DNA from 4 places in the Shewanella sp. SM68 genome. Region 1 is predicted to be linked to each of the others. Evidence: predicted binding sites of a transcription regulator. Region 1 holds the regulator's gene; each other region holds the start of a gene.
The links. The regulator LexA, encoded in region 1, represses DNA repair genes until DNA is damaged. The targets are predictions, from matches to a motif close to TACTGTATNNNNATACAGTA.
Positions count from the first base shown of each region.

Region 2: the regulator LexA is predicted to act here: its motif matches at 2,852-2,871, upstream of recA (recombinase RecA).
Region 3: the regulator LexA is predicted to act here: its motif matches at 4,291-4,310, upstream of umuD (translesion error-prone DNA polymerase V autoproteolytic subunit).
Region 4: the regulator LexA is predicted to act here: its motif matches at 6,572-6,591, upstream of L5M40_RS15510 (DNA topoisomerase III).

Region 1 is NZ_JAKKRU010000006.1:99,082-107,684, forward strand. Features, by position in the region: gene L5M40_RS11700 (ribonuclease T2) at 1-451, shown strand, start outside; gene L5M40_RS11705 (VOC family protein) at 528-1,301, opposite strand; gene mtr (tryptophan permease) at 1,451-2,707, opposite strand; gene plsB (glycerol-3-phosphate 1-O-acyltransferase PlsB) at 2,707-5,130, opposite strand; gene lexA (transcriptional repressor LexA) at 5,291-5,911, shown strand; gene L5M40_RS11725 (cell division inhibitor SulA) at 5,908-6,420, shown strand; gene coxB (cytochrome c oxidase subunit II) at 6,824-8,356, shown strand; gene ctaD (cytochrome c oxidase subunit I) at 8,366-8,603, shown strand, end outside.
Region 2 is NZ_JAKKRU010000010.1:91,307-99,909, reverse strand. Features, by position in the region: gene alaS (alanine--tRNA ligase) at 1-869, opposite strand, end outside; gene L5M40_RS16260 (regulatory protein RecX) at 1,189-1,659, opposite strand; gene recA (recombinase RecA) at 1,677-2,744, opposite strand; gene mutS (DNA mismatch repair protein MutS) at 3,147-5,717, shown strand; gene rpoS (RNA polymerase sigma factor RpoS) at 5,850-6,830, opposite strand; gene L5M40_RS16240 (peptidoglycan DD-metalloendopeptidase family protein) at 6,911-7,807, opposite strand; gene L5M40_RS16235 (protein-L-isoaspartate(D-aspartate) O-methyltransferase) at 7,908-8,543, opposite strand; gene surE (5'/3'-nucleotidase SurE) at 8,540-8,603, opposite strand, start outside.
Region 3 is NZ_JAKKRU010000019.1:44,420-50,675, forward strand. Features, by position in the region: gene L5M40_RS21385 (hypothetical protein) at 1-241, shown strand, start outside; gene L5M40_RS21390 (hypothetical protein) at 497-1,972, opposite strand; gene L5M40_RS21395 (hypothetical protein) at 2,087-2,437, opposite strand; gene L5M40_RS21400 (Y-family DNA polymerase) at 2,605-3,858, opposite strand; gene umuD (translesion error-prone DNA polymerase V autoproteolytic subunit) at 3,846-4,280, opposite strand; gene L5M40_RS21410 (hypothetical protein) at 4,484-5,353, shown strand; gene L5M40_RS21415 (hypothetical protein) at 5,473-5,637, opposite strand; gene L5M40_RS21420 (hypothetical protein) at 5,663-6,118, opposite strand.
Region 4 is NZ_JAKKRU010000009.1:161,453-170,055, reverse strand. Features, by position in the region: gene truA (tRNA pseudouridine(38-40) synthase TruA) at 1-19, shown strand, start outside; gene folC (bifunctional tetrahydrofolate synthase/dihydrofolate synthase) at 64-1,335, shown strand; gene L5M40_RS15535 (SPOR domain-containing protein) at 1,328-2,101, shown strand; gene L5M40_RS15530 (CvpA family protein) at 2,217-2,705, shown strand; gene purF (amidophosphoribosyltransferase) at 2,763-4,277, shown strand; gene L5M40_RS15520 (alanine/glycine:cation symporter family protein) at 4,404-5,882, opposite strand; gene L5M40_RS15515 (hypothetical protein) at 6,150-6,437, opposite strand; gene L5M40_RS15510 (DNA topoisomerase III) at 6,604-8,603, shown strand, end outside.

The sequences.
Region 1 (8,603 bases):
CTGTACTTATCCAGAGTTTGAACTGAATCCATCGGTGCGCAAAAATTTAGAAGAAGTCATGCCAAGCGCCCAATATGGCACCTGTTTAGAACGCCACGAATGGTGGAAACACGGCACTTGCCGTAGCCAAGACCCTAACGAGTACTTTTTATTGGCAACCCAGCTGACCCAAGCGGTCAATGCCTCGGCATGGGTACAAAAATTTATTCATGACAACATAGGTAAGAGTGTCAGTAAAAGTGAGTTAAACCAAAGTTTTGATAGCAGCTTCGGTCAAGGCGCTCACACTAAAATGAGTCTTGAATGTGGCAAGGGATTACTGAGTGAAATCCGCATTAACTTGCCCGAAGTCATTAAAACTTCTGACTCCTTACCTAGCCTACTCGCCAAAGCCAATAAGGCCTCAAAAGGCTCCTGCCCTGAAACAATCATGATTGATAACGCTAATTAAACAAATAGTTAGACAAATAAAAACGGCGATTTAGCGTCGCCGTTTTTAACCTTAATGACAGTCCTTAATATGGCTGTCACATCTGATTAAGCTTGATCACCGCAAAGGTAGCGCCTTGGGCGTCAGCAATGACAGAAAATCGTCCCACATCAGGGATATCACTAGGCGGAATGCACACTTGCGCGCCTAAGCTTTGGGCTTTCTCAGCAAACGCATCGCAATCCGCCACCACAAAATAGAGCAGCCAATGGGGAGAGATATCGCCCCATTCGGGCATTATCGTCATCATACCGCCGATGGATTGCCCATCAACTTGCCACTCAGAGTATTCGATGTCTGGCATATCGCTGGGCGTGTTTGTCCAAGGGAATATTTTGCAGTAAAAGGCTTCTTCAGTACGCGGCTCTTTGCAAGCCAGCTCAACCCAGCAAAGGGTATTGAGTTCACCCTGACGGCGAGCACCTATGTGGTTCTTCGCTTGCCACAGTGCAAAACGTGCGCCTTGTGGATCGCTCACCTGCGCCATCACGCCCGCATCTCCCACAATATGCGGCCCCATGTGCACTTGGCCGCCCGCAGCTTGAATCGCTGCAATGCTGGCATCCATATCATCCACGGCAAAGTAGACACGCCAATGACTGGGGATCTGCGACTCAGACTCAGGGATTTGGTACATGGCGCCTAAATCATCACCTGCTAAATTGAATAGCGAAAAATGACCTTCTGGGATAGGCATGTCAACTGAGTTCCAACCAAATAACGCTTGATAAAATGCCTTAGCAGCTTGCCAATCGTGGCTTGCGAGTTCAACCCAACATGCATGTCCTTGTGCGTACTGAGTAATTTTCATCATTGGCTCCTTCATTTTTACAATCATTCGAGTTAAGCCTGAGTTCGGGCTTCTGTCCAGTATCGGGATAAAAAAGATCTGCAGGATTAAAACTCAATGGCCAAATACAAAAAAGCCCTCACGCAGAGGGCTTAAATCATCGAAACAAATTAAGAATACTGAGGCAGTAAATTTGCCATCGCGAGCAGATGACAAGCACCCGTGACTATGCCAAATAGCACCACAAGAATAATCAGCGGCGTACCGCCTATCACTCTAAAACCTGTGCTCTCGGGGAATAACTGCCGTGATTTATAGGCCATCAGCGCCGGGACGATTACCGCCCACACTGTCGCCGCTAATGCCGCAAAGCCAATCGCCACTAAAAAGCCGTCGGGGAACAGTAATCCTAAAATCGTCGGCGGCACAAAGGTCACTAACGCGGTTTTCATCCGGCCAGAGCGCGAATCGTCAAAACCAAACAAGTCGGCGAGATAATCGAACAAACCTAAGGTCACCCCTAAGAAAGATGAAGCCACGGCTAAGTTAGCAAACAGGGTCAACATACTGTTTAACCAGCTACTCGCCATCACCTCAGACAAAGCGCCCACCAACACACCCATATTGCCGCCTTGGGCAATAATGTCGATAAACTGGCTGCGGGGAATATTGCCCATAGTCGCCACTAACCAACAGGCATAAATCACCAGTGCGATAAAGGTGCCGACGAAAATCGCCTTGATAATGGTGGAGGAATCTTTGCCGTAATACTTCACTAAGCTGGGAACGTTACCATGGTAGCCGAAGCTGGCGAGACCAAAGGGCAGCGCCGCCCACAGATAAGGTGAAAAGCTGTTATTACCATCAGGTTCGAGCAACTTAGTCACATCAATTTCGATCAATAAATTGCCGACCGCGAGGAAGAAGGTAATGATCATACCGCCGAGCATAATCGTGGTAATCCGATCCACGGCTTTAGTACTGATCAATACTATACTCGCCAATACTATGGCAAACACCAGCCCTGACACGCTTTGCGGTAACTCAATTCCCATGCCCTGCAAGCTGTGATTCACAATCGAACCACCGCCGCTGATATAGGCATAAGTCAAAATATACAACACGAAAGCAATAGAAACGCCGTTCACTATCCGCCAAAACTGCCCAAGAGTTTGCTTGCTTAAGGTATCGAAGCTAGCACCGGGTTCGAAATGTAAATTGGTTTCGAGCAACAATAAGCCCGACATCAACATGCAAAACCAAATGCCCAATAACATCAAAATCGAATAGCCAAACCACATACCTGCACCGACCACGGGCAGAGAAAACATCCCAGCACCTACGGTCGTGCCAGCAATAATCATGGCACCACCAAGCAAGGACTTACCTGCGGGCTTATGCTTAGCCGCATTCATATGATTTGCCATTAAACTGTGTGCTCCGCGGTGACACTCGCCACTATCGTTTGTCTCACTGACGGACGTAATAAGCTATTGGCCTGATCTCGTATGCGATTGATATTGGACTTATCTTCACTATCCGCCAGATATCCCAATTCTTTGAGCTTCACGCTCAAAGTACCGTAGAGTTTTTTATCGTAGAATTCAGGCGCGGTAATACCATGTAAAGCCCCTAAACGCTGAGCGAGTAAATGGCTCTCAGACTCAAGTTCTGAGCGCTCCATCTTAGGTCTGTTCGCTAACAGATTGAAAATAATAGCGTACCGTTGCAGAGTCTCGCTCACTGAACTGGCTAACAATAATAATTGGCTTGAGTGCTCAGGCACGACAGCTAAAGTATCTGTCTCAACCACTAAACCTTGCCCAATCAGGAAATCCAGTACTTGCTCAACATAGGCTGGTAAGTCTTTAATTCCCATGAAGAGTTCGGCTTTCAGCAATGGATAAAAATCGGCAACGATTGAAACGACTTGCTGGCGCAGGATCTGTTCATTGTGGGTTAAACAACTCGCAATTAATGAAGGAACAATAAATAAGTGAATGATATTGTTACGATAGTAAGTCATAGACACTGCCTGACTCGCTTCGATAGACACTATTTCCCCTAAAGGATCGGCACTAACAACAAACTTGTTCAGCTCTAAACCTTGCTGCACTAAATGCTTACCATCACCTTCCGCAACAGATGTATAAGAAGTGTAAGGCACTTTTTTGAGTAGGGTCAGATACAAATCAAGCTGACGCTCCAGCAGACTACGTTCTAAGGCGTTTTGATCTGTCGCCAGTAAGACTAAGCTAGTCAAAGTCACCGAACTCGCGGCTGCGGCATCATTGATACGCGTCATCACCCGATTAGCCAGCACGTTTACCGCTGGAGTTAACCAACTTGGTTTCTGCTCGGGATCATCGGCCAACTCAGCACGCCAGTTTGGCGCACGCTCATTTAAGAAATTTTGTAAGGTAATAGGCTCGCCAAAATTCACGTAACCTTGGCCAAAATTACCTAATTTGCGAATGGCACCGAACACCTGCCACACAGATTCTTTTTTCTTTTTCTTACCGCTTAACTCTTTATGGTAAGTCGCCACTTCCATCACATGGTCATAGCCTAAATACACAGGCACAAGTGTGACAGGACGTTCAATACCGCGCAGTACGCTGTTCATCGTCATGGCGATCATGCCAGTTTTCGGCGCCAACAGACGGCCAGTACGTGAACGGCCACCTTCGGAGAAGTATTCCACCGAATAACCTTTAGCAAACAGCTGATCTAAATACTCACGAAATACTGCGGTATACAGCTTGTTGCCATTAAAACTACGGCGGATAAAGAAGGCACCACCGCGACGGAACATAGGTCCCGCGGGCCAGAAGTTGAGGTTGATGCCAGCAGCAATGTGCGGCGGAACCATGCCTTGATAATACAAAATATACGATAACAGCAGGTAATCCATGTGGCTGCGATGGCAAGGCACATAAACAATCTCGTGGCCATCGTGATGCAGCTGGCGAACTTGCTCGGCGCCTTTAATGTTGATCCCGCTATAAAGCTTGTTCCACAACCAAGTTAAGAAACGCTCGGCAATACGCACTAAACTATCTGAGTAATCGGCTGCTATTTCATCGAGGTACTCAATAGCCGTCTCGCGCGCTTGGGTCTCAGAAATCTTTTTACTGGCGGCTTCTTCTTGAATCGCTTTGCGCAGCGACTCAGATTTGAGTAACGAATGAAACAGTGCTTGGCGGTTTGGCAGCACAGGCCCTGTCATTACCTTACGTTGACGACGGAAATGCACGCGCGCAACCCGTGCTAACTTATGGGCAATCCCCATGTCGGTGCCATGTTCGTCAGCCATGTAACGCAGGGATACGGCATTCGAAAACTGCACGAAGTTATGTCGACCTAAGAACAGAATCATCAAGCACTTGCGCAGCCAAGTCGGGTTTTCCCGCTCAAATACGGCCGCCTTCATAGTGTCGTCTTCTTTCCCTGGCGTGCGACCCCAATACAAGCTCACGGGTACCAGTTGAATATCTAATTCAGGACGTTCCTTATGCACGGCTAACAAACGCATAAAACATTCGAGGAAAGGCTCATTACCAGCACGCTCGCCAAACAGTGGCTTACGTCCTTGAAGACAGACAACCCGAGGCGCAGTCACACCATTAGCCACTAGAGGCTCATAAGGGCTTGGTAAACCTAACTTAGCCGTTATTTCGCTCAAAGCAGCTATGTCACTGAGGGATTCTGTTTTCATCACATAAACAAGGGGTCTGGAAGCATCCAGATTCAGATCGGCAAAGGGATCCTGAGGCACCACAATAGTGTGCACTAAGTGTTTTTGGATCCAACGTAATGATTTCAACCAAAGAGAGTCGTGTTTAGGCATTATTCTTATGCAATTAAGTGCGTTTACTAGCCCGATAGAATACCAGACTATGGGTAATATTCGCTAATTCTCTCCAACATAGCTAAAAAGTGGTTAATACTTGCGCTGCAAATAATACTGTATATACTAACAGTAACTGTATAGAAAAACAGGAAACACCATGAGACCTTTGACGCCACGCCAAGCTGAAATATTAGAGCTAATTAAACGAAATATTGCCGATACTGGCATGCCACCCACTCGGGCAGAAATCGCAACCCGTTTAGGTTTTAAGAGCGCCAATGCGGCTGAAGAACACCTTAAAGCGTTGGCGAAAAAGGGCTGCATTGAGATCATGCCTGGCACATCTCGGGGCATTCGTCTGCCTGCGGAAATCGAAGATTTGACTGAAACAGGTTTACCGCTCATCGGCCAAGTGGCCGCGGGTGAACCTATCCTCGCCCAAGAACATGTTGAACAGTACTACCAAGTCGACCCAAGCATGTTTCATCCCGCCGCCGATTTTTTACTGCGAGTAAAGGGCGACAGCATGAAAAATATCGGTATTCTCGAAGGTGATTTGCTGGCAGTTCATAAAGTAGAACAAGCTAGAAATGGTCAAGTGGTTGTCGCTAGAGTCGATGACGATGTCACTGTTAAACGTTTCGAAAAAAAAGGTAATGTAGTCTATCTACATGCCGAAAATGAAGATTACTCCCCGATTAAAGTGGATTTAGGCTTCCAAAGTTTAACAATTGAAGGACTCGCCGTCGGTGTGATCCGTAATGGAGATTGGCTATGAATAAACTACTTGGCAATGCCCCCCGCCATCCGGGCTTGTGGCTCGATGAAGTCCGTGATGCCGACTATGACTGGCACCATGCGCCTATCGCCTGTATGCCAACCAAGACTCAAGGTCGCCAAGAATTAATTCATCTGAGTGCACAACTCGCTCAGTTAAGCCAACAGGGCCGTTGGTTAGTGCTCATCAACCCTCCAAGTATTGGCTACAAGCAAACACTCGCTAGCGCAGGTGTGCGTATGGATAGAGTTTTGCTGGTACATGCTAAAGATGAAGTCGAAACCCTGTGGGCGATGGAAAAAGCCCTAACAAGTGGTACGTCCAGTGCAGTCATTACTTGGACTCAATCATTAGATGCGCGGGATAATCGACGCCTACAAATCGTGGCTAAAAGTGCCCGAGCTATGGGCATAGTGCTTGAAGACGTAAATAGTCACTTACATGCCGACGTACGCATTGAGCAAGGCAATCTCTTCGGTCAGCAATCTTTTTTTAGCGCTGTACACTAAATATTCATTTAATTTTTTACCTTGAAAGCCGCCTCACCTATGAATGTGAGGCTTTTTTTTGGCAATTTTTCAGATAATTAGATAAATAAGTGATCTTGATCAATATTTAAACAGCAAGTATGGTTGGTTAAGTCGGTGGTGATATATCACCTTCCGTGGTCAATGAATCGAGTATTTATCGAACTCGAAGCGCCACTAAAAATAGAGAACAAATTTATTTCAGCAGTATGTGCCAGCGTGGCTAATTACCAGCAGTAACAATACTTGATTAAAAGTAACAGCCGCCAACGCACGTTGAAGTCAAAAAAGCTTTTTTGGGAACTGAAGAGTTTGCATAGAGTTGAGACTTACTGTGTTGCTCTTCTTTGTAGTTGCTATTCGCAATTGGCAGAGGAGAAGTCTTGTGAAGCAATTGTTGTATTGTTTACTCGTGGTGCTTTTCGCACCACCGTTGACCGCCGCGGACATGCGGTTCAACATGACCCCTGGCGTGACCGAGATCAGTGGCAAGGTTTATCACTTGCACATGACCATCTTGTATATCTGCTGCGCAATAGGCCTAGTGGTCTTTGGCGTCATGATTTACGCCATGATCAACCACAGAAAATCCAAAGGCGCTGTCGCGTCCCACTTTCACGAAAGCACTAAAGTTGAAATCGCTTGGACGATTCTGCCATTTATCATTTTGATCTTAATGGCGATTCCAGCGACAAAAACTTTAATCGCAATGGAAGATCCCAGCAACGCCGATCTCACCGTAAAAGTCACGGGGTCCCAATGGAAATGGCATTACAGCTATTTCGATCAAGATATTGATTTTTATAGCATACTGACAACACCCAGAGCACAAATTGAAGGCACCGAAACCAAGGGTGAAAACTATCTATTGGAAGTCGATAAACCGCTCGTTCTACCGATAAACCGCAAAATCCGCTTTCTGATGACTTCAGAGGATGTCATCCATTCCTGGTGGGTACCCGCCTTTGCCATTAAGAAAGATGCCAACCCTGGATTTATCAATGAGGCTTGGACTCGCATCGACAAACCCGGCATTTACCGCGGTCAATGCGCCGAACTTTGCGGAAAAGACCATGGTTTTATGCCTATCGTAGTACAAGCGTTACCTGAAGCCGAGTTTGAGGCTTGGGTAACAGAGCAGAAACAAGCCGCAGGTGCTGCGGCTGAAGCCGCTCAAGCCGCTTTATCACAAACCCTAAGTAAAGAAGAGTTGATGACTCAAGGTGAACAAGTTTACCTCGGGCACTGCGCAGCCTGCCACCAGCCCAATGGCGAAGGGTTGCAAGGCGTATTTCCGCACCTTAAAGGTAGCCCGATTGCAACGGGACCGCTCAGCGGCCACCTTGAAATTGTGCTCAACGGTAAAACGGGTACAGCCATGCAAGCGTTTAGTAAGCAATTGACTGCACAAGAAATCGCGGCAGTGACTACCTACGAGCGTAATGCTTGGGGCAATAATACTGGCGATGCAGTGCAAGCCAAAGACGTCAACGAGTACATGAACGGCAATTCTGCACAAACATCCGCCGCGGTACCAAGCAGTACAACTCCGACACCCGCACCTGCAGACGTCTCAGCTGCAATCGATCCCGCAAGCCTCCCCACACTCAGCCATGACGCCCTCATGGCCGAAGGTGAAACTGTCTACGCGACCTTCTGTGCTGCCTGCCATCAAGTGACAGGTGCAGGAATACCACCCGCCTTCCCCGCGCTAGTGGGTAGTGCTATCGCCATTGGACCAGTCGCCAATCACATCGATATTGTGATGCACGGCAAAACGGGCACGGCTATGCAGGCATTTGGCAAACAGCTTAGCCCACAGCAACTTGCAGCAGTCATTACCTATGAACGCAATGCTTGGGATAACAATACCGGCGATACAGTGCAACCTGCTGATATCGCAAGTCATGGACAGTAGGGGATAATGATGAGCACTACGACTCAAGATCAAACCGCAGCCCATGATGACCATCATCATGGTGCGCCAAAGGGCATCATGCGCTGGCTGCTAACCACCAACCATAAAGACATAGGTACTTTGTATTTATGGTTCAGCTTCATTATGTTCTTAACCGGTGGCGCTATGGCCATGGTGATCCGCGCTGAACTCTTTCAACCTGGATTACAATTGGTCGAGCCCAACTTTTTCAACCAAATGACAACTG
Region 2 (8,603 bases), on a different contig from region 1:
GCACATGAACGGATATGATCGGCAATGACTCGCAGCGACTTTTCAGATAAGTCACTAACACCAATGACCTCTGCGGCTTTAGCAATCAAAGTACGGAAAATATCGATTTCGTAGTTAGAATGTACGCCCTGCATAATCGCAGCAATACGCTCAATTCCCATGCCTGTATCAACCGAGGGCTTAGGCAAAGGTAACATTTCACCCGATGCTTGACGGTTGTACTGCATGAAAACGATGTTCCAGATTTCGATGAAACGATCGCCATCTTCTTCCGGACTGCCAGGACGTCCGCCCCAAATATGATCACCATGATCATAAAAAATCTCAGTACATGGACCACAAGGACCGGTATCACCCATTTGCCAGAAGTTATCTGACGCAAAGGCGGCACCTTTATTGTCACCGATACGTATGATGTTCTCGGCAGCGACACCAATTTTTTTATTCCAGATTTCAAAGGCTTCATCATCTGTCTGATAAATAGTGACGCACAGACGTTCCTTAGGCAGCTTTAACGTTTCAGTTAAAAAAGTCCAACCCAAACGAATCGCTTCTTCTTTGAAATAATCTCCAAAACTGAAGTTACCTAGCATTTCGAAAAAGGTGTGATGACGTGCTGTGTAGCCAACGTTATCCAAATCGTTATGTTTACCACCAGCGCGTACACAACGTTGAGCAGTGGTCGCACGCGTATAATTGCGTTTGTCCATGCCAAGAAACACGTCTTTGAACTGGTTCATGCCTGCATTGGTAAATAAAAGTGTGGGATCGTTGCCTGGCACTAATGAACTACTGTCCACAACTTGATGACCATTGCTGCGGAAAAATTCGAGGAAAGCGCTTCTGAGCTCTGCTGTAGTTTGATACATGAAATCATCCTGAATTGGGTAAGCATTACCAGCTACGCCTTAGGCTAGCCGTATTTCTATTTGCCCAGCATTATAAGCAGACTAAGGAAGGACGACCAGTCTTGATTGGTGATATACACATCAGGAATTTAATATTTTAGCGTGAATCGCCCACACCAGCGTCACTAGAAGCAAAACGACAAGATAAAGCACAAATAAAGACGGCGTAAGTTTATCGCGGCACGGACAATATTTAAGCAAGTGAGTCTAATGTGGAGTACGAAATGGACAAGACTCATTGATGATATTTAGATGAGCTTTTACAGTCTTAGCTCCAAATTTAATAATTTTCATCGAGATCATTGGGATCTGAATCTAGTGCGTAAGTGATTTGATCGTAGCTAAAGCCTTGGCCCATTAAAAAACGCACTCGTTTGGCTTTTTCCTTCGCAATGAGATCCCGAGCTTTAGAGCCCTTCACTTCTGTTACGCGAGGAACACCGTATTTTTTGGTGGCTTTATCTTTTGCTAGCTCAAACCAGTCACAATCACAATTAACCAAAGCGGCTTCAATACAGTCTTTAGATAAGCCTTTCTGTGCGATTGCTTGGCGGATGCGTATTGTACCGTGGCCTCGACTGATGTGGCTACGCACTAACAGTTCAGCATAACGAGCATCATTAATAAAACCGGAGGATTCGCAAGCATTGAGTACAGGTTCGATATCGTTAAGTTCGAAACCTTTTTCGAGCAATTTATCGCGGATTTGTAAACGGGAATAATCGCGGCGCGCTAACAGCGCGACCGCAATTTGATGGGCTGACTGACTCAGAATACTTCGCCTGTCTCTAAATCAATATTGTCCTCAGTACTATCATCAGCTTTGGCAGCCAAGGCACTAGGATTGCTCAAAAGCAACTCACGTAGCGTCTTGTCAATTTCAGCAGCAATAGCTGGGTTTTCAGTCAGATATTTGCCAGCATTAGCACGACCTTGGCCGATTTTGTCACCTTTATAGCTGTACCAAGCGCCCGCTTTTTCAATCAACTTATGGGCTACGCCTAAGTCTACTAACTCACCAGTACGGTTAATACCTTGGCCATAAAGGATTTGGAACTCAGCCTGTTTAAACGGCGCTGCAACCTTATTTTTCACCACTTTAACGCGAGTTTCGTTACCGACCACTTCATCGCCGTCTTTAATGGCACCAGTGCGGCGAATATCTAGGCGAACAGAAGCATAAAACTTCAGCGCATTACCACCGGTTGTCGTTTCTGGGTTACCGAACATCACACCAATCTTCATCCGAATTTGGTTGATGAAGATAAGTAAGGTGTTAGATTGCTTTAAGTTACCCGCAAGTTTACGCATAGCTTGGCTCATCATACGCGCCGCTAGGCCCATGTGAGAATCACCAATTTCGCCTTCGATTTCAGCTTTAGGCGTTAATGCCGCCACTGAGTCGACTACGATAACGTCAACAGCACCTGAGCGAGTTAAAGCATCACAAATCTCAAGCGCTTGCTCGCCGGTATCCGGTTGCGAACACAGCAGGTTATCAATATCTACGCCCAATTTTTTAGCATAAATAGGGTCTAGTGCATGCTCTGCATCGATAAAGGCACAGGTTTTGCCTTCACGTTGCGCTGCCGCAATCACTTCTAAAGTCAGTGTTGTTTTACCTGATGATTCAGGACCATAGATCTCAACGATACGACCCATTGGCAAACCGCCAGCACCTAAAGCAACGTCCAGAGACAGAGAACCGGTAGAAATGGTCTCAACATCCATAGAGCGATCTTCGCCCAGCTTCATGATGGAGCCTTTACCAAATTGTTTCTCAATTTGGATCAATACCGCAGCAAGTGCTTTCTCTTTATTTGGATCGACCTTCATTCCTGTTCCCTCATCAAGACAAGCATTAAGCTGTCAAAAGTGATATTCAATTTACAAACGGGTAATTCAAAAAGCCGCGCTTTTTGTCTTAATTCTGCTGACTAGTATACTGTACAATCATACAGTATCAAGACCTGTGACTGAATTATTTTTAGCTGATAGGATTTTTAATATGGCCAAGGTTTTAGCGAATATCAAATCAGATAATAGCTCCCTTTGATCAATATCCATCGTTAAGGGCTCAATTTTCGCTAAATTATTGCTAAGATTGGCGCAACAAATTTTGCGTGGTCTTTTTAGCTGAAAATTGTACAGCAGTCTTCCGCTTCCATAGCGCTTAATCACCCTTAACCACACAAACTGTATCGCCTTTAGGCAGTCACAACGGACGATAACGATTTAATGAATGTAATTGATACCGATGATTTAGAAAAACATACTCCTATGATGCGTCAGTACTTGACGATGAAAGCAGAACATCACGATATGTTGCTGTTTTATCGCATGGGTGACTTCTACGAGTTGTTTTATGACGATGCTAAACGCGCTTCTGAGCTGTTAGGCATTTCACTCACTGCGCGCGGTAAAAGTGGTGGCGATCCTATTCCGATGGCGGGACTTCCTTACCATGCTGTGGAAGGCTATCTTGCAAAATTAGTTCAAATTGGTCAATCAGTTGCGATTTGCGAACAGATTGGCGATCCCGCGACATCTAAAGGGCCCGTAGAACGTAAAGTGGTGCGAATTGTCACACCAGGCACCTTAACCGACGAAGCGTTGCTACAAGAACGCCAAGACAATCTGTTAGCCGCGGTTTATCAAGGTAAAGTTGGTTTTGGTTATGCCACATTAGATGTTTCATCCGGACGTTTTGTGATTGCAGAGCTCGACACGCGAGAGTCATTAGAAGCGGAATTGCAACGCACTAATCCCGTTGAAATTCTCTACAGTGAAGACTTTGGCGAACTAGATCTACTTAACGGTTTTAAAGGTAAACGTCGTCGCCCTGAATGGGAATTTGATTACGATACGAGTATCAAGTTACTGCTAGCTCAGTTTGGCACTAAAGACTTACATGGTTTTGGCATCGCAGATGCACGTTTATCACTGCAGGCTGCGGGTTGCTTGATGCAATATGTCAAAGACACACAGCGCACGGCACTGCCCCATATTAATGCTATTATCCGCTTCAATCAAACCGATAGCATAGTACTCGATGCGGCAACTCGCCGAAATCTAGAACTCACTCAAAACCTTGCCGGTGGCCGCGATAATACCTTAGCGGCAGTATTGGATAATACGGCAACGCCTATGGGCAGCCGTATGTTACAACGCTGGATCCATCAGCCTCTGCGAGATCCTAAGCAAATCAAGGCGCGCCAACAGGCGGTGACTGAACTCCTCGATACCGCTGCCCACGAAGATTTGCATGAGCAGTTAAAGGCACTTGGCGATATCGAACGTATCATGGCAAGACTCGCGCTGCGTACCGCTCGCCCAAGAGACTTTGCCCGTTTACGTCAAGCTCTGGGCTTATTGCCTGAATTACAACAGAGTTTAAGCACACTGAGCGCGCCGCACACGACTCAATTACGGCAACACTTAGGTGAGTTCCCCGCTGAGCAAGCCCTGCTTGAGTGCGCGATAGTCGATAATCCACCTATGCTTATCCGCGATGGCGGGGTGATCCGTGAAGGCTACAACAGCGAACTGGATGAATGGCGCGGTCTGAGCGAAGGAGCGAGTGATTACTTAGTACAACTTGAAGCCAGAGAAAAAGAACGTACTGGCATCAATACACTTAAAGTCGGCTATAACCGCGTACACGGCTATTACATCGAAGTGAGCCGTCTGCAATCCTCACAAGTACCGCTCAATTATCAACGACGCCAAACACTTAAGAATATGGAGCGTTATATCACGCCTGAACTTAAGGAATACGAAGAAAAAGTCCTCTCGAGCCAAGGTAAAGCCCTGGCACTCGAAAAGCAGTTATGGGAACAGTTATTCGATCTTATTCTGCCGAAATTACATGAATTACAGGCTTTTGCTAGAGCTGCGGCTGAGCTTGATGTACTGAGTAACTTTGCCGAGCGTGCCGAAACCTTGGGCTACACTTGTCCAGAGCTGAGCCAAGATATCGGCGTACAGATAGAGGCTGGTCGCCATCCAGTGGTGGAGCGTGTTAGCCAAACGCCGTTTATCGCTAACCCAGTAATCTTACATAATCAACGACGTATGTTGATTGTGACTGGACCTAACATGGGCGGTAAATCAACCTATATGCGCCAAGTCGCCTTGATTACACTGATGGCCCATATTGGTTGTTTTGTTCCAGCAGATCGCGCCCTGATTGGCCCGATTGATCGCATCTTTACCCGTATTGGCGCATCAGACGATCTGGCCTCTGGCCGCTCAACCTTTATGGTAGAAATGACTGAAACTGCCAACATCCTGCACAATGCCACTGCCAGTAGTTTAGTGTTAATGGATGAAATCGGCCGTGGAACATCCACCTATGATGGTTTATCACTAGCTTGGTCGGCGGCGGAATATTTAGCCCAGCAAGTAGGGGCTATGACCCTATTCGCCACCCATTATTTTGAGCTAACTCAATTACCTGACTTAATGGCAGGTGTTTACAATGTGCACCTTGATGCCATAGAGCACGATGATACCATCGCCTTTATGCATGCAGTACAAGAAGGCGCCGCCAGTAAAAGCTACGGCTTACAAGTTGCGGCGCTTGCCGGCGTGCCAAACAAAGTGATTAAAGCAGCGAAACATAAATTGCAGCAATTGGAGAGTCGCGATCATCAACCAGAAGGAACGAGGACGCCCATTCAAAGCTTACTCGCTTTACCTGAACCGGTTGAAAATCCAGCTTTGACTAAATTAAGTAGCATTAATCCCGATAACTTAACGCCAAAACAGGCGCTTGATTTGCTCTATGAACTGAAACGCTTGAGCTAGACATCAGGTGATCTAAATAAAAGCCTAAAAATAACAACGCCCACTCTATAGTGGGCGTTTTACTTTATGACGTGATCTCACACTAAGTACATTTTCTGGATAGCTTCTCTGAAAGGCACCAGAAGACAGATATTAGTTTCTAAATAAAGCTTCAACAGATAAACCTTGAGAACCCAATAAATCACGTAAGCGTTTTAATGCTTCCACTTGGATTTGACGAACACGTTCACGGGTTAAACCAATTTCAGCCCCTACATCTTCAAGCGTAGAAGGTTCATAACCTAACAAACCAAAACGACGGGCTAATACTTCTCTTTGTTTTGTGTTCAACTCGTTAAGCCATTTCACCACCGAGTTAGAGATGTCTTCATCTTGCACTTTATAGTCAGGGCCAACACTATCATCATCGGCCAATACATCTAATAATGCTTTCTCGTTATCGCCCCCCAAAGGCGTATCAACAGAGGTAATTTTTTCATTCAGCTTAAGCATGCGGCTCACATCAGAGCTAGAAACTTGCAGTTTTTCAGCAATTTCTTCCGCTGTAGGTTCATGATCCAGTTTTTGTGCTAATTCGCGGGCTGTGCGCAAGTATACGTTGAGTTCTTTAACAACATGAATCGGCAAACGAATAGTACGAGTTTGATTCATGATAGCGCGTTCAATCGTCTGTCTGATCCACCAAGTCGCATAGGTTGAAAAACGAAAACCTCTTTCTGGGTCAAACTTTTCTACGGCACGAATTAAACCTAAATTACCCTCTTCGATAAGATCGAGCAGTGCTAAGCCGCGGTTATTGTAACGACGTGCAATTTTTACGACGAGACGTAAATTACTTTCGATCATGCGATTACGGGATTTTGCACAACCTTTTAAGGCCTTACGGGAAAAGTAAACTTCTTCTTCTGCGCTAAGAAGTGGGGAAAAACCAATCTCACCTAGATAAAGTTGAGTAGCATCAAGATTTTTTTGCAGGTCATCTTGGACCTGTTGTTCTATTCCTAGCTCTTGGACTAGATCGGTGGCAACTTCTTCTTTTTCAAGATCAAAGTCTACGGTTTCTACGGAAAAATCTACTAGTGCTTCTGCGGCAGTGCTATTTATGCGGCTCATGATCAAATCTCCCAAACCTAATTAAACTGCTGAATTAGTGCAATTTCCTATCCTCCATTTGCCAACAAGGCCCCAAACAATCATTGTTTAGGTAAATAAGTAAGTGGGTTTACAGACTGTCCATGGTAACGAATTTCAAAATGTAACATTACCCGATTGGCACCTGTATTGCCCATTTTTGCAACAGTCTGCCCTGCGAGGACATGTTGCTTTTCTTTGACTAAGATCTTGTCCGTATGAGCATAAGCACTAAGGTAATCGTCACTATGTTTAATAATCACTAAATTACCGTAACCCCTAAGAGCACTTCCTGCGTATACCACCCGCCCATCTGCAGCAGCTTTGATGATATCTCCCCGATTTCCCGCGATCTTAATACCTTTATTTCCCTGCTCATTGGCAGAATAAGTTCCGATTAACTTCCCTCTTACTGGCCACTGCCACTGACTCACACTGGCTGGCAGTGTTGAGGTGGGTGGAACCATTAGCTGGTTAACTTTTTGTTGGGAACTTGTTACAAGGTACGCGGGCTTAGCTTTCTGATCAAGTGTTTTTTTCAGATCGTTACTTGACTTAGCATTAGACTGATAAACCTTATCATCTAATTGTTTTTTATCACTTTTACTTGAGTTAGCATCTGAATTACCCGTTATATTTCCATCTAAAGTCGTAGATTTTGATTGGTTACTAGATTTAGCATTAGTTAAATATAAAATCTGTCCAGGGTAAATTGTATAAGGGTTATCTAATTGATTAAGTTTAGCTATTTCAGAAAAGTCTTTCCCTGCAGCCCAAGAAATAGAGTAGAGAGTGTCACCTTTTTTAACTTTATATGAATTCGATTTAATGTGGCCTTTGCTATTTTTAGAGTAGCTATGGGAAATATTTTCGACGGGTGCGGGTCTGCTGGCCTGAAAGCTACAGCCTACAAGCAGAAATATAAAGCAAAGGTTTAAGAGTAAACCCGCATTCAACAATAAAAACTCCTTGGTAAGGTTGTATTACTGTTTATGATGAGAAAATGACGCCTTCTGTGCAAAAAAAGCACTTCGCTTAACACAGTAGCACAACAAAAGGTTAAGCTAACTCTCCATTAATTAAAGGTACAAATTTAACCGTTTCAATGGTTTCAGAACTAAAGCGGTCAGCAGTGCGCGTAATACGCATCAATTGTTGAGTATCCTCTCCCACAGGTAAGACTAACACCCCTCCATCAGCCAACTGAGACAATAAAGCTTCTGGTATAGTCGCCGCCGCCGCAGTCACCATAATGGCATCGAACGGACTGCGATTAGCCCATCCCAACCAACCATCACCATATTTAAACGACACATTATGCAAATCTAATCGTTTTAAACGCTGTCTTGCTTGAATTTGTAAACCTTTGATCCGTTCGATAGTACAAAGCTGAGGCACCAATTGAGCCAAAATGGCTGCCTGATAGCCCGATCCCGTCCCCACTTCTAACACTCGCTGTGGCATCTTGTGCAGTAAGAGTTCGCTCATACGGGCAACGATATAAGGCTGCGAAATGGTTTGCCCTTGTCCAATTGGCAAAGCCGTATTTTCATAAGCTTTATGGGCTAGCGCATTATCGAGAAACATTTCTCGCGGCGTATGCGATATCGCCTTTAACACGGCTTGATTACGGATCCCCGCATCTTGAAGCTTTTTAGCTAAATTCACCGCCGATGTTAAGGCAACTCGAGTCATATTTTATCTACCCAATTTTGCAATGCCGTTAGTTGTCCGTAGGCGGTTAAGTCAACCGTC
Region 3 (6,256 bases), on a different contig from region 1:
GGCTTTAGTTAGAAATGGTAATAAAGATCAAGTAAAAGAGGCCAACACTGAGTCCAACAAAGCTTTCGATAAAATACATAAGCCTGGCGAAAAGTGTGTTCATGAAGGCATCTATAAGTGTGTTGGCTGCAACAAAGAAGTAACCGTTGCCGGAGGGAAAACAATCCCCCCACAAAATCACCATCAGCACACGTCGGCGCAGGGTGATATTCGTTGGAAGCTTTTTGTTTTCGCACAGTAATGATAGAAATCGTCCCCCCTGTGTTCTCTTGACACTCGCGGACAAGACAGAATATCCATACTAATAGCGCGAAAATATGATTATTCAGATAAATAACGCACAAGCGGAACCTTTGGCTCCGCTTTTTTGTACTTTAAATTCATCGTTTCCGAGTTCGGCCTGCCTGTGTCCACGCGGTACGAAAAACAATATTCCCTCATTATGTGGACGCTTTAGGGATTCAACAGTTTCAGTTCACTAAAGCCGACCGTTGGATCACAGAGCGTTAGCAAGTTGGATAAGATTATCATTATCGATGTTCATCGCTAAGGAAGTGATAGCTTCCCTACCCTGTTCGGTGTCTCCCAGCTTGATTAGCAGCGTTCGGACTATGCCAGCACGAGCGGTTAATTGATCGACTGTCAGATTTTGGTAGGTACTATTCGCGATCGATAGAGCATGGATCGATAATGTCTGGAACTCTTGCTTGTCAGCCTCCCGGGTAGTTTGTCTCCCTTTGGTATATTCGTTATAGGTATCGGTTGCTTCATACAAGGCTGCGGTCACTTGTTCTGAACCTGTGCGCACGGTGCCGTAGACAACGTCAGTCAGCCCGCCTGAACTGTCAAAATTGGCGGTAAAAGAGTTGCTTTCCCCAAGATGATTCTTGAATGGCAGTATGGCCACATAGCCAAACTCTGGCGCGGTAATAAACCCACTGAACAGCAAGGACCCTGCGGATGCATTACCTTTTTCCGTACGATTTAGTTTAAGCTGGCGCGTGCCAAAAGTTGAATAATACAACCCAAAATAATCATTTTTCGGCTGGACCGTTGTTTCTTTCTTCTGATAATTTGAAGCCGTATTCTCAATGCTTAACTTGAAACTGTATTTGACGGCCATATTCTCAGCGAGGTAATTCCTGCGGCTGGAATCATTAGAGTAAACCCATGGAAGGAAGTCTTCCAGTCTGTTAGTGATCTCAATGCTGGCATCTGCAATTTTCGCCGTATCGTAGGTGTATTCGCGCTGCAGAGTGATCTTCTTCTGGAACTTCTCGAGGGCTAAAGAGGCCTGCGAAACCGCTTTTTGTGCGGCAAGTACCGCTTGCTCTTGTACAGTGGTATCCCCCTTGGCTGCAGCTAACTTCTTCTGCTGTTTATTTAGCTCTGTAGTTTTACTTAGCACCGTGGCCGTGAGTGAATCCATCACTACCGACACAATAGGTTCTTGGCTGAGTTCGGGAATACACATCCCTTTGGGTTCAAAACTTTTTACTATCTCCTTTGGAGGACTGGCTAATGAGATTGGTATTCCTTGAGAAATGGCTGCAATATTGACAATGGTTTTCACGGCGGCCATGCCCAACTCAATAGATTTATCATCGGCATTGGTTGCAAAAGACTTAAGGAGCCCATTGGGATGCATAAACACTGTCATCCCCCAGTCTTTGGTAAATTCATGCAGTTCTTCAGGGTCTACTACGAACACCTTAGTGAGATCGGGGTGAGCAGTTTGTTTGACTGTCGCTGTGGTCTGATAATCAAAATCAAGTATACCTTTGTTCATTTGACAATAAAGCAGCTTGTGAGTCAGCGTGACAACTTGACTCGATGCCGGTAAGTAGTAGACAAGTCCTTGTTGGGCATATTTAGCGTTGTCAGAGTTGCTAATTGTAACGACTGTTGTCTTGAGGGTACTTGTACAGCCAGAAAGTAACAAAATGGCGGCAGCGATTCGCGTCGTATGCATCGTGAATTCCTTTTCAATGAGTAATAGGGACTACTCATTAAAAATAATATCTCATTCAGGATCTAGCAAACTTAATGCTACTTAACCGGCGCCATATAAGCACAACCTAATTCGTTATCGGGCGAAAACGTCTCTCATGCGTGGCAATAGTGCTTCTATATTCGGGTCCATCAGCTCAAATTCGATTAGTTTGTTGGCAGGCGTGCGAAACGGGGTACCGGAGAGTATGCCTTCACGGAAGAGAGCAACAATGGCCTGATCGATGTCGCGGCGCTCGTATTGCTGGATATCGACAGGGGCATACCAAAAGCCGTCTTGGTGGAGCCATGTCTCTGTTCCTAATTTGTCGAAAAAGGCCCCTAACGGGAGTGCTGTGTCATCGCGCATTTCAAAAATGCTGTGGACGGCCGCGGTGAGATACTTTGGGAGCAAGCGACGTGAATGCGCAGTGGGTTTGAATAGCATAAACTTCTCCTACCGGTTGGAATTATCCTATTAAAGCACCTAGGGATTGCTTTAGGCAAATCAGGAAGGGGCAAAAATGGCCAACACTGCAAACCGGTAGTGGCGCCGTATCATCCAGTCTCGTTTCAGTGGTGCTTAGCCGATGGCCATAACGTCACAGAATCCTGTTACGCTTTAACCGTCGGTATATCGGACCAACGAGTAGTGTATTGAGGCGATAGAAATTCTCGGCGCATAGTCCAATGCTGATCACTCCCCTGTGCAGCAATATACAACACATCACGGCCATAGCGATTATTCAGACTATCAAAGATTTTCATTAAGTTAGGGTCGCTCTTGGGCGCATTAAATAAGTCATATTGCACTGAGGTTTTAGGGCAAAGATCAATCAGGCCTACACCAATACGGTAATAGCGCACACCAGGGCGATAGAGGTTTGATAGCTCGCGGCTAACCGCGGCGCACAGTTCACGACTGTCATCAGTGGCACAAGTAAACTGAACAAGCCTTTTAAAATACATAGGCTGTGGATCATGTGTCGAGTTGGCAGCAAACACGACCATTGTTTTACACAATGAGCCTTGTTCTCGAACCTTCGCACCGGCAATTGCGGCATGCTTTGCTAACGCTTGGTGTAAATGTTCCCGGGTACATATTCGTTCGCCTAGGCTGCGGGTGGAAAATATTTGCTGCTTATCTGCTTTGGTGACATCCCACGTTTTACAGATCTGCCCATTGAGTTCTCGCACTGTTCGCTCTACATCGATAGAAAAATGTTGTCGTGCTACTTTCGGCGCCAGTTGTGCCAAATCATAGGCAGTATGCACACCCAGTAATCCCAGTTTTACCGTTAGTTTGCGGCCAATCCCCCAAACCTCATCAACTGGCATCGATTTTAATATCTCAATACGCTGCGCATCGTTATCAATAACGCAAACACCTTTATATTGAGCCAATTGTTTCGCGGCATGATTAGCCAATTTCGCAAGGGTTAATGTCTCACCAACACCCACGCAAACAGGTAAACGGCACTCACGCCAAACAGCACGGCGCAACAGGGTACAATGGGCGTTTAAATCTGGGATTGCTGCACAGTGTTGAAATGACACAAACGACTCATCAATAGAGTACACGTATTGCTCGGGCGCAAACCGTCCGATCACTTGCATCATTTTTGCCGATAGATCGGCATAAAGTGCATAATTAGATGAAAACACCTGCACATTATGTCGTCTACATAGATGTTGCTGCTCAAAGTAAGGAGCAAATTTCTTCACGCCAACGGACTTGGCCGCGCGGTTGATTGCCACACAACAGCCGTCGTTGTTACTGAGCACAATCGCGGGAAGTCCGCGCAAGTCGGGCCTAAACACCATTTCGCACGACACATAAAATGAATTGGCATCAATCAGTCCGTACATGATTGACTCAGATATTGTTCAAGTAAGCTTGAATGCTCATGAAGTCGAATAGACTTGATGATCACCCCTTCCACCGAGAAGGTATCTGCATCATCGATAGAAACGGACGTCATATTTTGCTGCTGATCAATCGAAACCAGAAGCCGGCGCTTTTCATCAAGGAGCTTTACGGTAAATTCTCCGTTATAGCTGGCAACAACAATAGAGAGATTGCGGCGCTTGGCAGCACGGTCAATCACCAGTATATCGCCATCATAGATCCCAACCCCTTCCATTGAGCGGCCCGCAGCACGACCAAACCAGGTCGAGCTAGGATGCTCAACAAGCAGCTGATCAAGACTAAGGGGTAATTCAACGTAATCCGCTGCAGGACTTGGAAAACCCGAAATTCCCGCACTCGCATGGCATATTATGAGTTTCATACTTGCAAACCACTGTATAAATAATCAGTAATAATAGCAGTATTTATAAAAAATTTGAAAATTTAGATCAGACCTTGTGGGAGAGTAATAAAAATTCTATCCTGAACAATCAAGTACCCCTGCTCGTACCGTTTTAGATGAAACATGACCGAAATTCAAAATTGATTGATGATCCATCTGGTGCTTGATAGAAGAAAGTAATTATGAACCTCATCCCCTTTGGTTTACGCAGTGATGGTGTATATATCGATGTGGAAGAAGCAACTCGGGGTAAGTCCTGCGATTGTGTTTGCCCATCGTGCGGCATAGCCTTACTCGCTCGGCTGGGAGAGGTTAATGCCCCCCACTTTGCCCATGACTGCAAAGAAGTAAGTAAGGAAGAAATTGAGGCTTGTAAATTCTCGTTCTATGTCTCAGTGCGCTACATGCTTAAGCAGCTGTTTAAGGAGCAAGGCCTGTTAATGTTGCCGCCTCTTGATGTTGACCTGGATGGCGAAAAGCACGTCATTACTAAAAACACTAGAATCACCTATGAACTGAAGGATTTAGCGCAAGATACCTATGTTAATAATGTGAAGGTTGACATGGTTATAGCGGTATCTGAACGTAAGTTATGCCTTTACATATCCCACCCGGGGCGCCCAGCGCCGATATATGATGACTTACGAAAGGACAAGCATACGGCGGTGTTAGAGCTAGAATTAATTCATTTCGCGAAGTTATTCAGCGAATCACACAGGCTAAAATCGGCTAAACAGTTGCTACAGGATTGGGTTGAGTCATCTATCAAGGGGAAGCATTGGATCTACAACCCAAGACGCAGCGCATGGCTTGAGTATCAACGAACTAAAGAAAAACCTGCCGAATCACCCAAGTCCACATTAGACAGAATTAAAGAGCAGATTGCTAAGACGGAGACCTGCAAATATCACTGTGTATTTTGTAAATTGGATTTTGAAGGCAGTTCGTTACTCAACCGCTGCCCAAAGTGTAATGACTATTTGTGTGTTATACGAAAACATCTAAATAGCGTCACATCCACTGCTGCAAAAGGAAAGTACCGCTATCGATGATAACAATGCCGTTGTTAGAGCAGTGAAATCGTATAATTGTGAGGGTTAAACCATGATTTCCGGCCAGTTTCTAAACTTCTTACCAAAAACCAATCTTCAGACTTAAGGTGTTCTGGTAATTAGTTCTCAATAGTTTTGTGCTGTCCGTCGTCAGTAATCACTTTCTCTGGTTTAGGTAATACTTCAAACTCACGACGTCGCACTGGAAATTCAACTAGAGAACTGTCTAAATCCTCAAATGAATATGCTTCTGAAACTGCAAAAAATTTTTGGCCAATTTGCATAATCTTCAACCTTTATTGATTGTTCTTACAAGAGCTTGTATTGAAGGACTTTAACATTTGGGAGCACGATTGAGTCACTGAAGATTTCAATGTTGAAATGGCGTAGAAAGTAATTAATCGTCACGCGGTGTTTACCACCAGCCAAGTAATACTTTCCATCCAGTTTTGCGAGCCAAACTCCGGCATCTTTGGGCCAATTGTCATCACAAAAATACTTCTGTGATTCCTCGAGACGCTTTAAGTAATCCGACATTCTTGAGTTACTATGGCCATCTAATAATTCTCCCCAAGTAATAGCTGAAACCATCGTAAAATCATGGCCTACTATTAGCGAGTATGGGACCGTTTCACGGGTAACCTCACAATTGAGCTTTTCAATTTTCCACCCCATTTCAATTTCAATGTCGAATAGGTTCCGCAATACAAAGTCACTCAGCGGAGCGGGTTGAATAGCATTTAACTCTCTCAGATTTGTCTTCAATTCAATTTATTCCTTGCATGTGTCACCGGCGTTTATCGTCTATTAGGAATGAACAAACGCTTCCGCGGCTTTAATCTCTGTAAATACCTAACAATTATTATCGCTTTTCATGATGCGACGAGTGTTTGGTTCATCGTA
Region 4 (8,603 bases), on a different contig from region 1:
ATTATTCATGTTGGATTGAAAAGATCTTATTTGAGAGATAATCGAATACGAGGATATACGGACATGCTTACAGTACCAGCGTCAAATGCAGCATTGGAACAGTGGTTGGATTATTTGTTATCCATACATCCAACCGAAATCGATATGGGGTTAACCCGTGTCTCTAAGGTCGCGCAAACCCTGGGTCTTTTGGATTTAGGTCCAACCAAGATAGTGACCGTGGCGGGGACGAACGGCAAAGGTACCACCTGCGCCATGCTCGAAAATATTCTGCGCTTATCGGGTTTGACGGTTGGCGTATACAGTTCGCCACACATGCTGAAGTACAACGAGCGAGTGCGTATCAATGGTAGCGATGTCAGTGATAGCGGTTTTGTTACGGCATTTGAGCAAATTGAAGCCGCGCGCGGCGATATTTCTCTGACCTTTTTTGAGTACGCTACGCTCGCAGGCTTGATACTCTTTAAAACCGCTCAGCTTGACGTGGTTATCTTAGAAGTCGGTTTAGGTGGACGGTTAGATGCCACCAATATTATCGATGCCGACATTAGCGTACTGACGTCGGTCGATTTAGACCATGAAAGTTATCTCGGTAATACCCGTGAGCTTGTGGGCCGTGAAAAGGCGGGCATTTTCCGCAGTGGCAAACCTGCCATTGTGGGTGAACCCAACTTGCCACACACTGTCAATGATGTCGCCAATGAGGTTGGCGCCATCTTGTATCGCGTCGGTAACGAATTCAGTTATCAAGCCCATGGCAATCTGTGGGATTTTCAAGGTCAAGTGCTCAAACTGCACGATTTAGCGTTACCAACTTTGCCATTACCTAATGCGGCGACTGTATTGGCAGTGATTGAACAGGGCTGGCCAGAGATCACGCCTTCAATTATTGCTGAGGGTATTAGCACGGCTCGGTTAACGGGTCGATTAGAGCAGGTGAGTGAGCAGCCGTTAGTGTTACTCGATGTTGCCCATAATCCCCATGCGGCGCGTTTTTTGGTACAACAGTTAGCGCCAATCGTTGTGGGTAAGCGCGTGTTCGCCCTTTGCGGCATGTTGAAGGATAAAGATATTGCAGGTGTGTTGCCTGTGATCAATCCACTGATCGACACTTGGTATTTGGTCAGTCTGCACGGTGAGCGTGGCGCGAGTTCGGCCATGCTACGCAAAACATTAGCCACTGAGGCTGCTGCATTTGAGTTTGAGGACATATCTGAGGCTTGGTCTGCATTAAAAGCGCAAATTAACCCAGATGATGTGGTAATTGTGTTTGGCTCCTTTTACACTGTGGCAGGTTTTAAGTCTCAATTTATGCAGGAAGTCAGTTTTGTCTAGCCAGTTTCATAATCGTTTAGTCGGCACTGTAGTGCTGGTTGCGCTTGGGGTAATTTTTTTGCCGGATATTTTGGATGGCAAAAAAGATCGCCAAGAAGAGCAGTTTTCCGAAATTCCTTTACGCCCGACCGTGATTGAGCAGCAAAAAGCCGACGATGATATGTTTGAAGTCTTGTCGGCCGAGGATGCTGCTGCGCTGAATGGGACTGAGGTCGCCTTAGCCGAAATGCCAGTTAATGCTGACAATGAAAAGTCTGTCGCCGCGCCAGTAATCGAAGTCGCAAAGCAAGATGTTAAGAAAGATGTTAAGCCTGATGTTAAAAAAGCAGAGCCTAAGCCTGAAACGAAACCTGAAGCTAAAAAAGAGCCGCCTAAAGCCACTGTAAAAACTGAACCGGCTAAAAAGGCGGACGCTAAAGCGACCACTGTGGCTAAGGCTGAAAAGCCTAAAGCAGAAACGCCCAAAGCCAGTGCAGCCAAAGAGGATGCCGTTAAAGTGGTCAGCCGTGACAGCTTGAAAAGTGGCTTTACCTTGCAGCTTGGCAGTTTTAACAACGCAACGAATGTTAAAGCCTTGGTTGCACAGCTGCGTAAGAGTGGTTTTAAAGCGTACACTATTCCTGAAAACCCTAAAGATGGCGTATTAACTAAAGTGTTTGTCGGACCCGATGTGTCTGAGGCAAAGCTGAAGAAAGTACAAGTTGAGGTGGAAAACCTTACACGTCTCAAGGGCTGGATTGTTCCTTTTAATCCCTTAGAATCTTAATGGTGATACAACACTCGAGACTGAAAATGATTTATTTACCTCACTAGGGGTGAGAATCGTTTCAGTCTCTGGTAGAATCGCGCCGTCTTAAAGCCCATGTCGGAAAGCCATCTCAATGGTTTGGATTGATTACGCTATCATATTCGTCATCGGATTATCGACTCTTATCAGTCTGATCCGTGGATTTGCCAAAGAAGCCATGTCCTTAGTGGTATGGTTTGCGGCTTTCTTTGTTGCCAGCCAATTTTACCAAGATCTTGCCGTTCACTTAACACAAATGAACGATGAGATGCTGCGTAATGGCGTTTCTATTGCCATCCTCTTTATTACCACTTTGGTACTCGGTGCCTTAGTTAACTATATTCTCGGACAACTTGTTGTCAAAACCGGATTATCTGGCACTGACAGGCTTTTGGGCTTGTGCTTCGGTGCTATTCGAGGCGCGCTTATTGTGAGCGCCTTGTTGTTTTTCATGGATGCTTTTACAGGCTCTCCCAACTCCCAATGGTGGAAAGATTCTGTGCTAGTACCCGAATTTGGCGTTGTTATTCAATGGTTTTTTGACTATTTGGAAAATACCTCCAGCTTTGTACCCAAACTATAAGAAAGAAAATAAAATAATCCTAAGTGATAGAACATCTTACAATGAGGAAGCTTACCCATGTGTGGTATCGTCGGAATAGTTGGCCAATCATCGGTTAATCAGACCATTTATGATGCACTGACAGTGTTGCAGCACAGAGGTCAGGATGCGGCAGGTATTGTGACCATTGATCGTGGTGCTTTCAGACTACGTAAAGCCAATGGTTTGGTTAAAGACGTTTTTGAAGTCAAACATATGCAACGCCTACAAGGTAATGCTGGTATTGGCCATGTGCGTTATCCAACTGCGGGCAGTTCAAGCGCATCTGAAGCGCAGCCTTTCTATGTTAACTCGCCATTTGGGATCTCATTAGCCCATAACGGTAACTTAACCAACACAGTCGAATTAGCCGAAGGACTGATCAAAAAGCGTCGTCATGTTAACACCACTTCGGATTCTGAAGTCTTGTTAAACCTGTTGGCCGACGAACTGCAAAAAACCACGAGTTTAACCCTGACGTCGGAAGAAGTGTTCGATGCGGTCGCTAACGTACACCAACAAGCTCGTGGCGCCTACGCGGTTGTTGCCATGATTATTGGTCAAGGCTTAGTTGCGTTCCGTGACCCATTTGGTATTCGTCCTTTAGTATTAGGTAAGCACGAAACCGCCACTGGCACTGAATACATGGTGGCTTCTGAAAGCGTGGCACTCGATGCTGTTGGCTTTGAAGTGATGCGTGATGTGGCACCGGGTGAAGCGATTTATGTTTCAATTGACGGTCAGCTGTATACCCGTCAATGTGCAGCCGAGCCTAGCTATGCACCTTGTATCTTCGAATTCGTCTATTTTGCCCGTCCAGATTCGACGATCGACAAAGTGTCTGTATATGCAAGTCGCGTCAACATGGGCGCTAAGCTTGGCGAGAAGATTAAGAAAGAATGGTACGATCACGATATCGACGTGGTTATTCCTATTCCTGAAACCTCTTGCGATATCGCGCTGGAGATTGCCCGTTGCATGGACTTACCGTACCGCCAAGGTTTTGTGAAAAACCGTTATATTGGCCGTACCTTCATCATGCCTGGTCAACAGGAGCGTAAGAAGTCAGTGCGTCGTAAGTTGAATGCGATTAACACTGAGTTCAAAGGCAAAAATGTCTTGCTGGTGGACGACTCTATCGTTCGCGGTACGACCTCAGAGCAAATCATCGAAATGGCCCGTGAAGCAGGTGCTAAGAAAGTGTACTTTGCCTCTGCCGCACCGGAAATTCGTTTCCCGAACGTGTACGGTATTGACATGCCAACGTCGAATGAGCTTATTGCACACGGTCGTGATGCCGATGAAATCGCCAAGTTAATTGGTGCTGATGGCATTATTTTCCAAGACTTACCCGATTTAATTGAAGCGGTAAGAATGGAGAATCCTGCAATTAAACGTTTCGAAACGTCCGTATTTGATGGTCACTACATCACGAACGACGTTGACCAAGCGTATTTAGATCACTTGACGCAACTGCGTAATGATGATGCTAAAGCCGATCGAAATAAAGATATCGGCACTAACTTAGAGCTGCATAACGTCTGTCACCCATAAAGATTGTGGGTCATTCAGTATCGTAAATTTTGTGTTATTTTTGTTCTAAACGATACAAAAAAGCCAGTGAGAAATCACTGGCTTTTTAATGGCTTATATTTGCTTAACGGATCATCGTGATAACGTCTACGTATTTATGCGTTGTGTTGTTTCAGTCATTACATTTTCTTCAGCGTGTTTACGTTCAACCCAGTAATCCGCATTTTTAATACCCAGTTTTACCGGGTCAAAAAGTGGCTCTATGCCGAGTGCTTGCTGTGATTCATAATCTTTTAGGCAAGTGAATGCGGTTTTCCTTAATAGAATAATGGCAATAATATTGAGCCATGCCATGAGTCCAACACCAATGTCACCCATTCCCCAAGCCATATCAGCCGTTTTAACTGTGCCGTATACGGTTGAGCCAATGATCACGACTTTGAGAACGACCATGAACCAAGGGTGATTTACTTTACGGTTGATATAGGCAATGTTGGTCTCGGCAATGTAGTAATAAGCCACTATGGTCGTAAAGGCGAAGAAGAAGAGTGCGATAGCCACAAAGATATTGCCAAATCCTGGCATCATACTTTCCATTGCCGTTTGTACGTAGCCTGGTCCTGCAGCGACTCCGGCAATGCCGGTATAGAGCGCCGCACCGTCTGGGCCCTGAACATTATACAGTCCTGTAATAAGCAGCATGAAACCAGTTGCAGAGCAAACGAATAAGGTGTCGATATACACAGAAAAAGCTTGAACTAACCCTTGTTTGGCTGGATGGCTTACCGCCGCTGCAGATGAGGCATGTGGCGCTGTACCTTGACCCGCTTCGTTGGAGTAAATACCCCGCTTTACCCCCCACATGATGGCTAAGCCTAAAATGGCACCAAAACCCGCATCAAAGCCAAAGGCACTTTTGATAATTAACCATAAAATACCCGGTAGCTGGCCAATATTTAGCGCTATGATGACACAAGCCACTATGATGTAACCCAGTGCCATAAAGGGGACGACGGCACTGGCAAAGTGAGCGATACGTTTTACACCGCCAAAAATGATAAAACCAAGAAGCATGGCCAGTATGGCTGCCGTCACATTAGGATCTATGTTGAAAGCGGTTTTTAAACTTGAACCTATCGAGTTAGCTTGTACGCCTGGCAGCAGGATCCCGCAAGCAAATATGGTCGCAATTGCAAATACCCATGCATACCATTTCATGCCTAAGCCTTTTTCAATATAAAAAGCAGGCCCACCACGATACTCGCCATTGATTTTTTCTTTATAGACTTGACCTAAGGTAGATTCAACGAAGGCGGAGCTGGCACCGAGAAAGGCAACCATCCACATCCAAAATAAAGCGCCAGGACCACCAAAGGTGATTGCTGTGGCAACCCCTGCAATGTTACCTGTACCGACTCGGCCCGCTAATGTCATCGCGAGTGCTTGAAAAGACGACACTCCCGCATCAGTACTCTTACCATCAAACATCAGGCGGATCATTTCTGGCAGATGGCGCAGCTGTAAAAATCGAGTGCGAAGGGAGAAATAGAGCCCGACACCTAGGCAAAGAAAAATAAGTGCAGGGCTCCAAATTACACTATTGATCGCGTTGACAATCTCATTCATAGACTCCGATTCCTTTATTGTGTTGTTTTAGCAGAGTTTTTAGGTTTACTGTTATTCAACAGATGTTGAGTTAGGACATTCACTTTTGATTAAGACATTTTTTGTAAATATCCAAGATACTCAACATAACTATTTTTTAGGGAGCTTCATAGTTAAAGTGTTAGATATTTGAAACCAATGTGTTTTGAAATTGAGTTTTAGCATGGATAAATAGAGCAGAGGGGCGAGTTAACTCGAAATACGGTAGTGATTTATTATGAATGTCAGTTATCCCATTACCCAAAGTAGCATCCACACGCCGAATAAGCTGCTTAAGCTATGGCGCGTGATTTGATGGCTGAGTAATAGAGATAAACTCACAGCAATAGGAATGACGAGAATGAATCCCCATGCTAACGGCATATCGATGATTTTCATTTGTCCCAGCCAGGTACTGGTGAGCATGCTTATTGCGAGTAACATTAAGCTATGGAATATCAATAACTGATTGAATCTTAATATTAATACTGGAGTTATTGTCATAGCCTGTCGCGCATTTATTGCAAACTGTCTCATAGTCACTCCTTAGTTATTTAGTGTATCTTATGCCTTGTTGAGAATTATTCGCAATTGAATTTACACTTAAGCTTTTACATTTAAGCTCGGTTTACTACAGAAATTTGCACTCAACTGGCGTTTGGGCTAAATTATACTGTAATTATATCCAGTGCTTGGTGTTTGTATGATTCTCTATATCGCAGAAAAACCTAGCCTAGGGCGGGCCATTGCCGATGTATTGCCTAAACCCCATAAAAAAGGCGATGGATTTATCGAAGCCGCCAATGGCGATTGTGTGTCTTGGTGTGTCGGTCACTTGCTCGAACAAGCAGAACCTGATGCCTATAATCCCGAATTTAAGTCTTGGAAATTCGAGCATTTGCCAATAGTGCCAGACAAGTGGCAACTAAAACCTAAGGCCGCAACCCGCAGTCAACTCACAGTGCTTAAACGATTAGTCAAACAAGCCAACACCTTGGTTAATGCGGGCGATCCCGACCGCGAAGGGCAGTTACTCGTGGATGAAGTGATTGCCTATCTTGGCGTGACGGGGGACAAGCTACATCAAACCCAGCGTTTACTGATCAGTGACTTAAACCCACAAGCTGTAAAACGGGCTCTAACACAGCTACGCAGTAATCGCGAGTTCATTCCTTTATCCACATCGGCCTTAGCTCGCAGTCGTGCCGATTGGCTCTATGGCATGAATATGACGCGTGCGTACACCATCCAAGGTAAAAAGGTCGGTTATCAAGGCGTGTTATCCGTCGGCCGAGTACAAACGCCATTACTTGGACTAGTGGTGCGCCGTGATGAAGAGATTGCCCACTTTCAATCTAAACCTTTTTATGAAGTACTAGCGCATTTGGCGACCGAGAAGCAAGAAACCTTCAGCGCCAAGTGGCAACCTAGCGAAGCTTGTCAGCCTTATATGGATGAAGAAGGACGAGTGTTAGCGAGAGGGCTAGCGCAAAATGTGGTGAGTCGCATCAGTGATAAACCCGCCTTAGTCACTCAATTAGTGGCTAAGGACAAGAAACAGAATCCACCATTGCCCTACAGCTTATCCGCGTTGCAAATTGATGCGGCGAAACGGTTTGGCATGAGTGCTAAGGATGTGCTCGATACCTGCCAGAGTTTGTATGAACGTCATAAACTCATTACTTACCCACGCTCCGACAGTCGTTATTTACCCGTTGAGCAACATAACCTTGCGCCTTCGGTACTTAAGGCGATCAGTAACGGTGCTGCTGAGTTATTGCAAGGTGCTGATGCACCCGATCCCCGTCTTAAATCTAAAGCATGGGATGATAAAAAAGTGGACGCCCATCACGCAATCGTCCCCACAGAGAAGACGGCTAACTTATCTAGCTTGAGTCAGCGTGAGAGGCAGTTATATCTTCATGTTGCTCGCCAGTACTTAGCCCAGTTTTATCCGGCTTATTGTTACAGTGAAACCACAGTGCAAGTGACAATCGAGGGTGGCTTATTTAATACCAAGGCGCGTCAGGATAAATCCCTCGGCTGGAAGCAACTCTTTGCCCGCCAAGAGCCAAATGGCAGTAAGGCGAGTGGCAACAAGTCGACGGAAGAAAGCGCAGGTAAGGACGATGAGGAGAATGACGAGTTTATCGGCCAATTACCGCCTTTGAAATTGGGACAGGCTTTGCATTGTACTCGAGGCGAATTGTTGGAGAAAAATACTCAACCACCAAAGGCCTTTACCGATGCCACTTTACTCGGAGCTATGACGGGTATTAGCCGTTATGTGACCGATCCTGAGATCCGTAAAATTCTTAAAGAAACCGACGGATTAGGTACAGAGGCTACCCGTGCAGGTATTATCGAATTGCTGTTCAAACGCGGTTTTTTACAGCGCTTAGGTAAATCTATTGTCTCGACAGACGTGGGGAAAGGATTGATTAACAGCTTGCCCGCGAGTGCGACTACGCCGGATATGACAGCGCTTTGGGAAGCGAGTCTGAATGGCATTTGCCATAAAGAAACCTCTTATCAAGCCTTTATGCAGCCACTGCTCGGCACCTTATCCACGCTTATCCAGAATGCAGGCGCACAACTGCCAACCGCGCTTAATGGTTTACAAGGCCAAGGTTATCGTAAAACGGCAAGTAATAAATTCGGTTATCGTAAGTCGTACTCTAAAAAATCAAGTTCAGCGAAAGG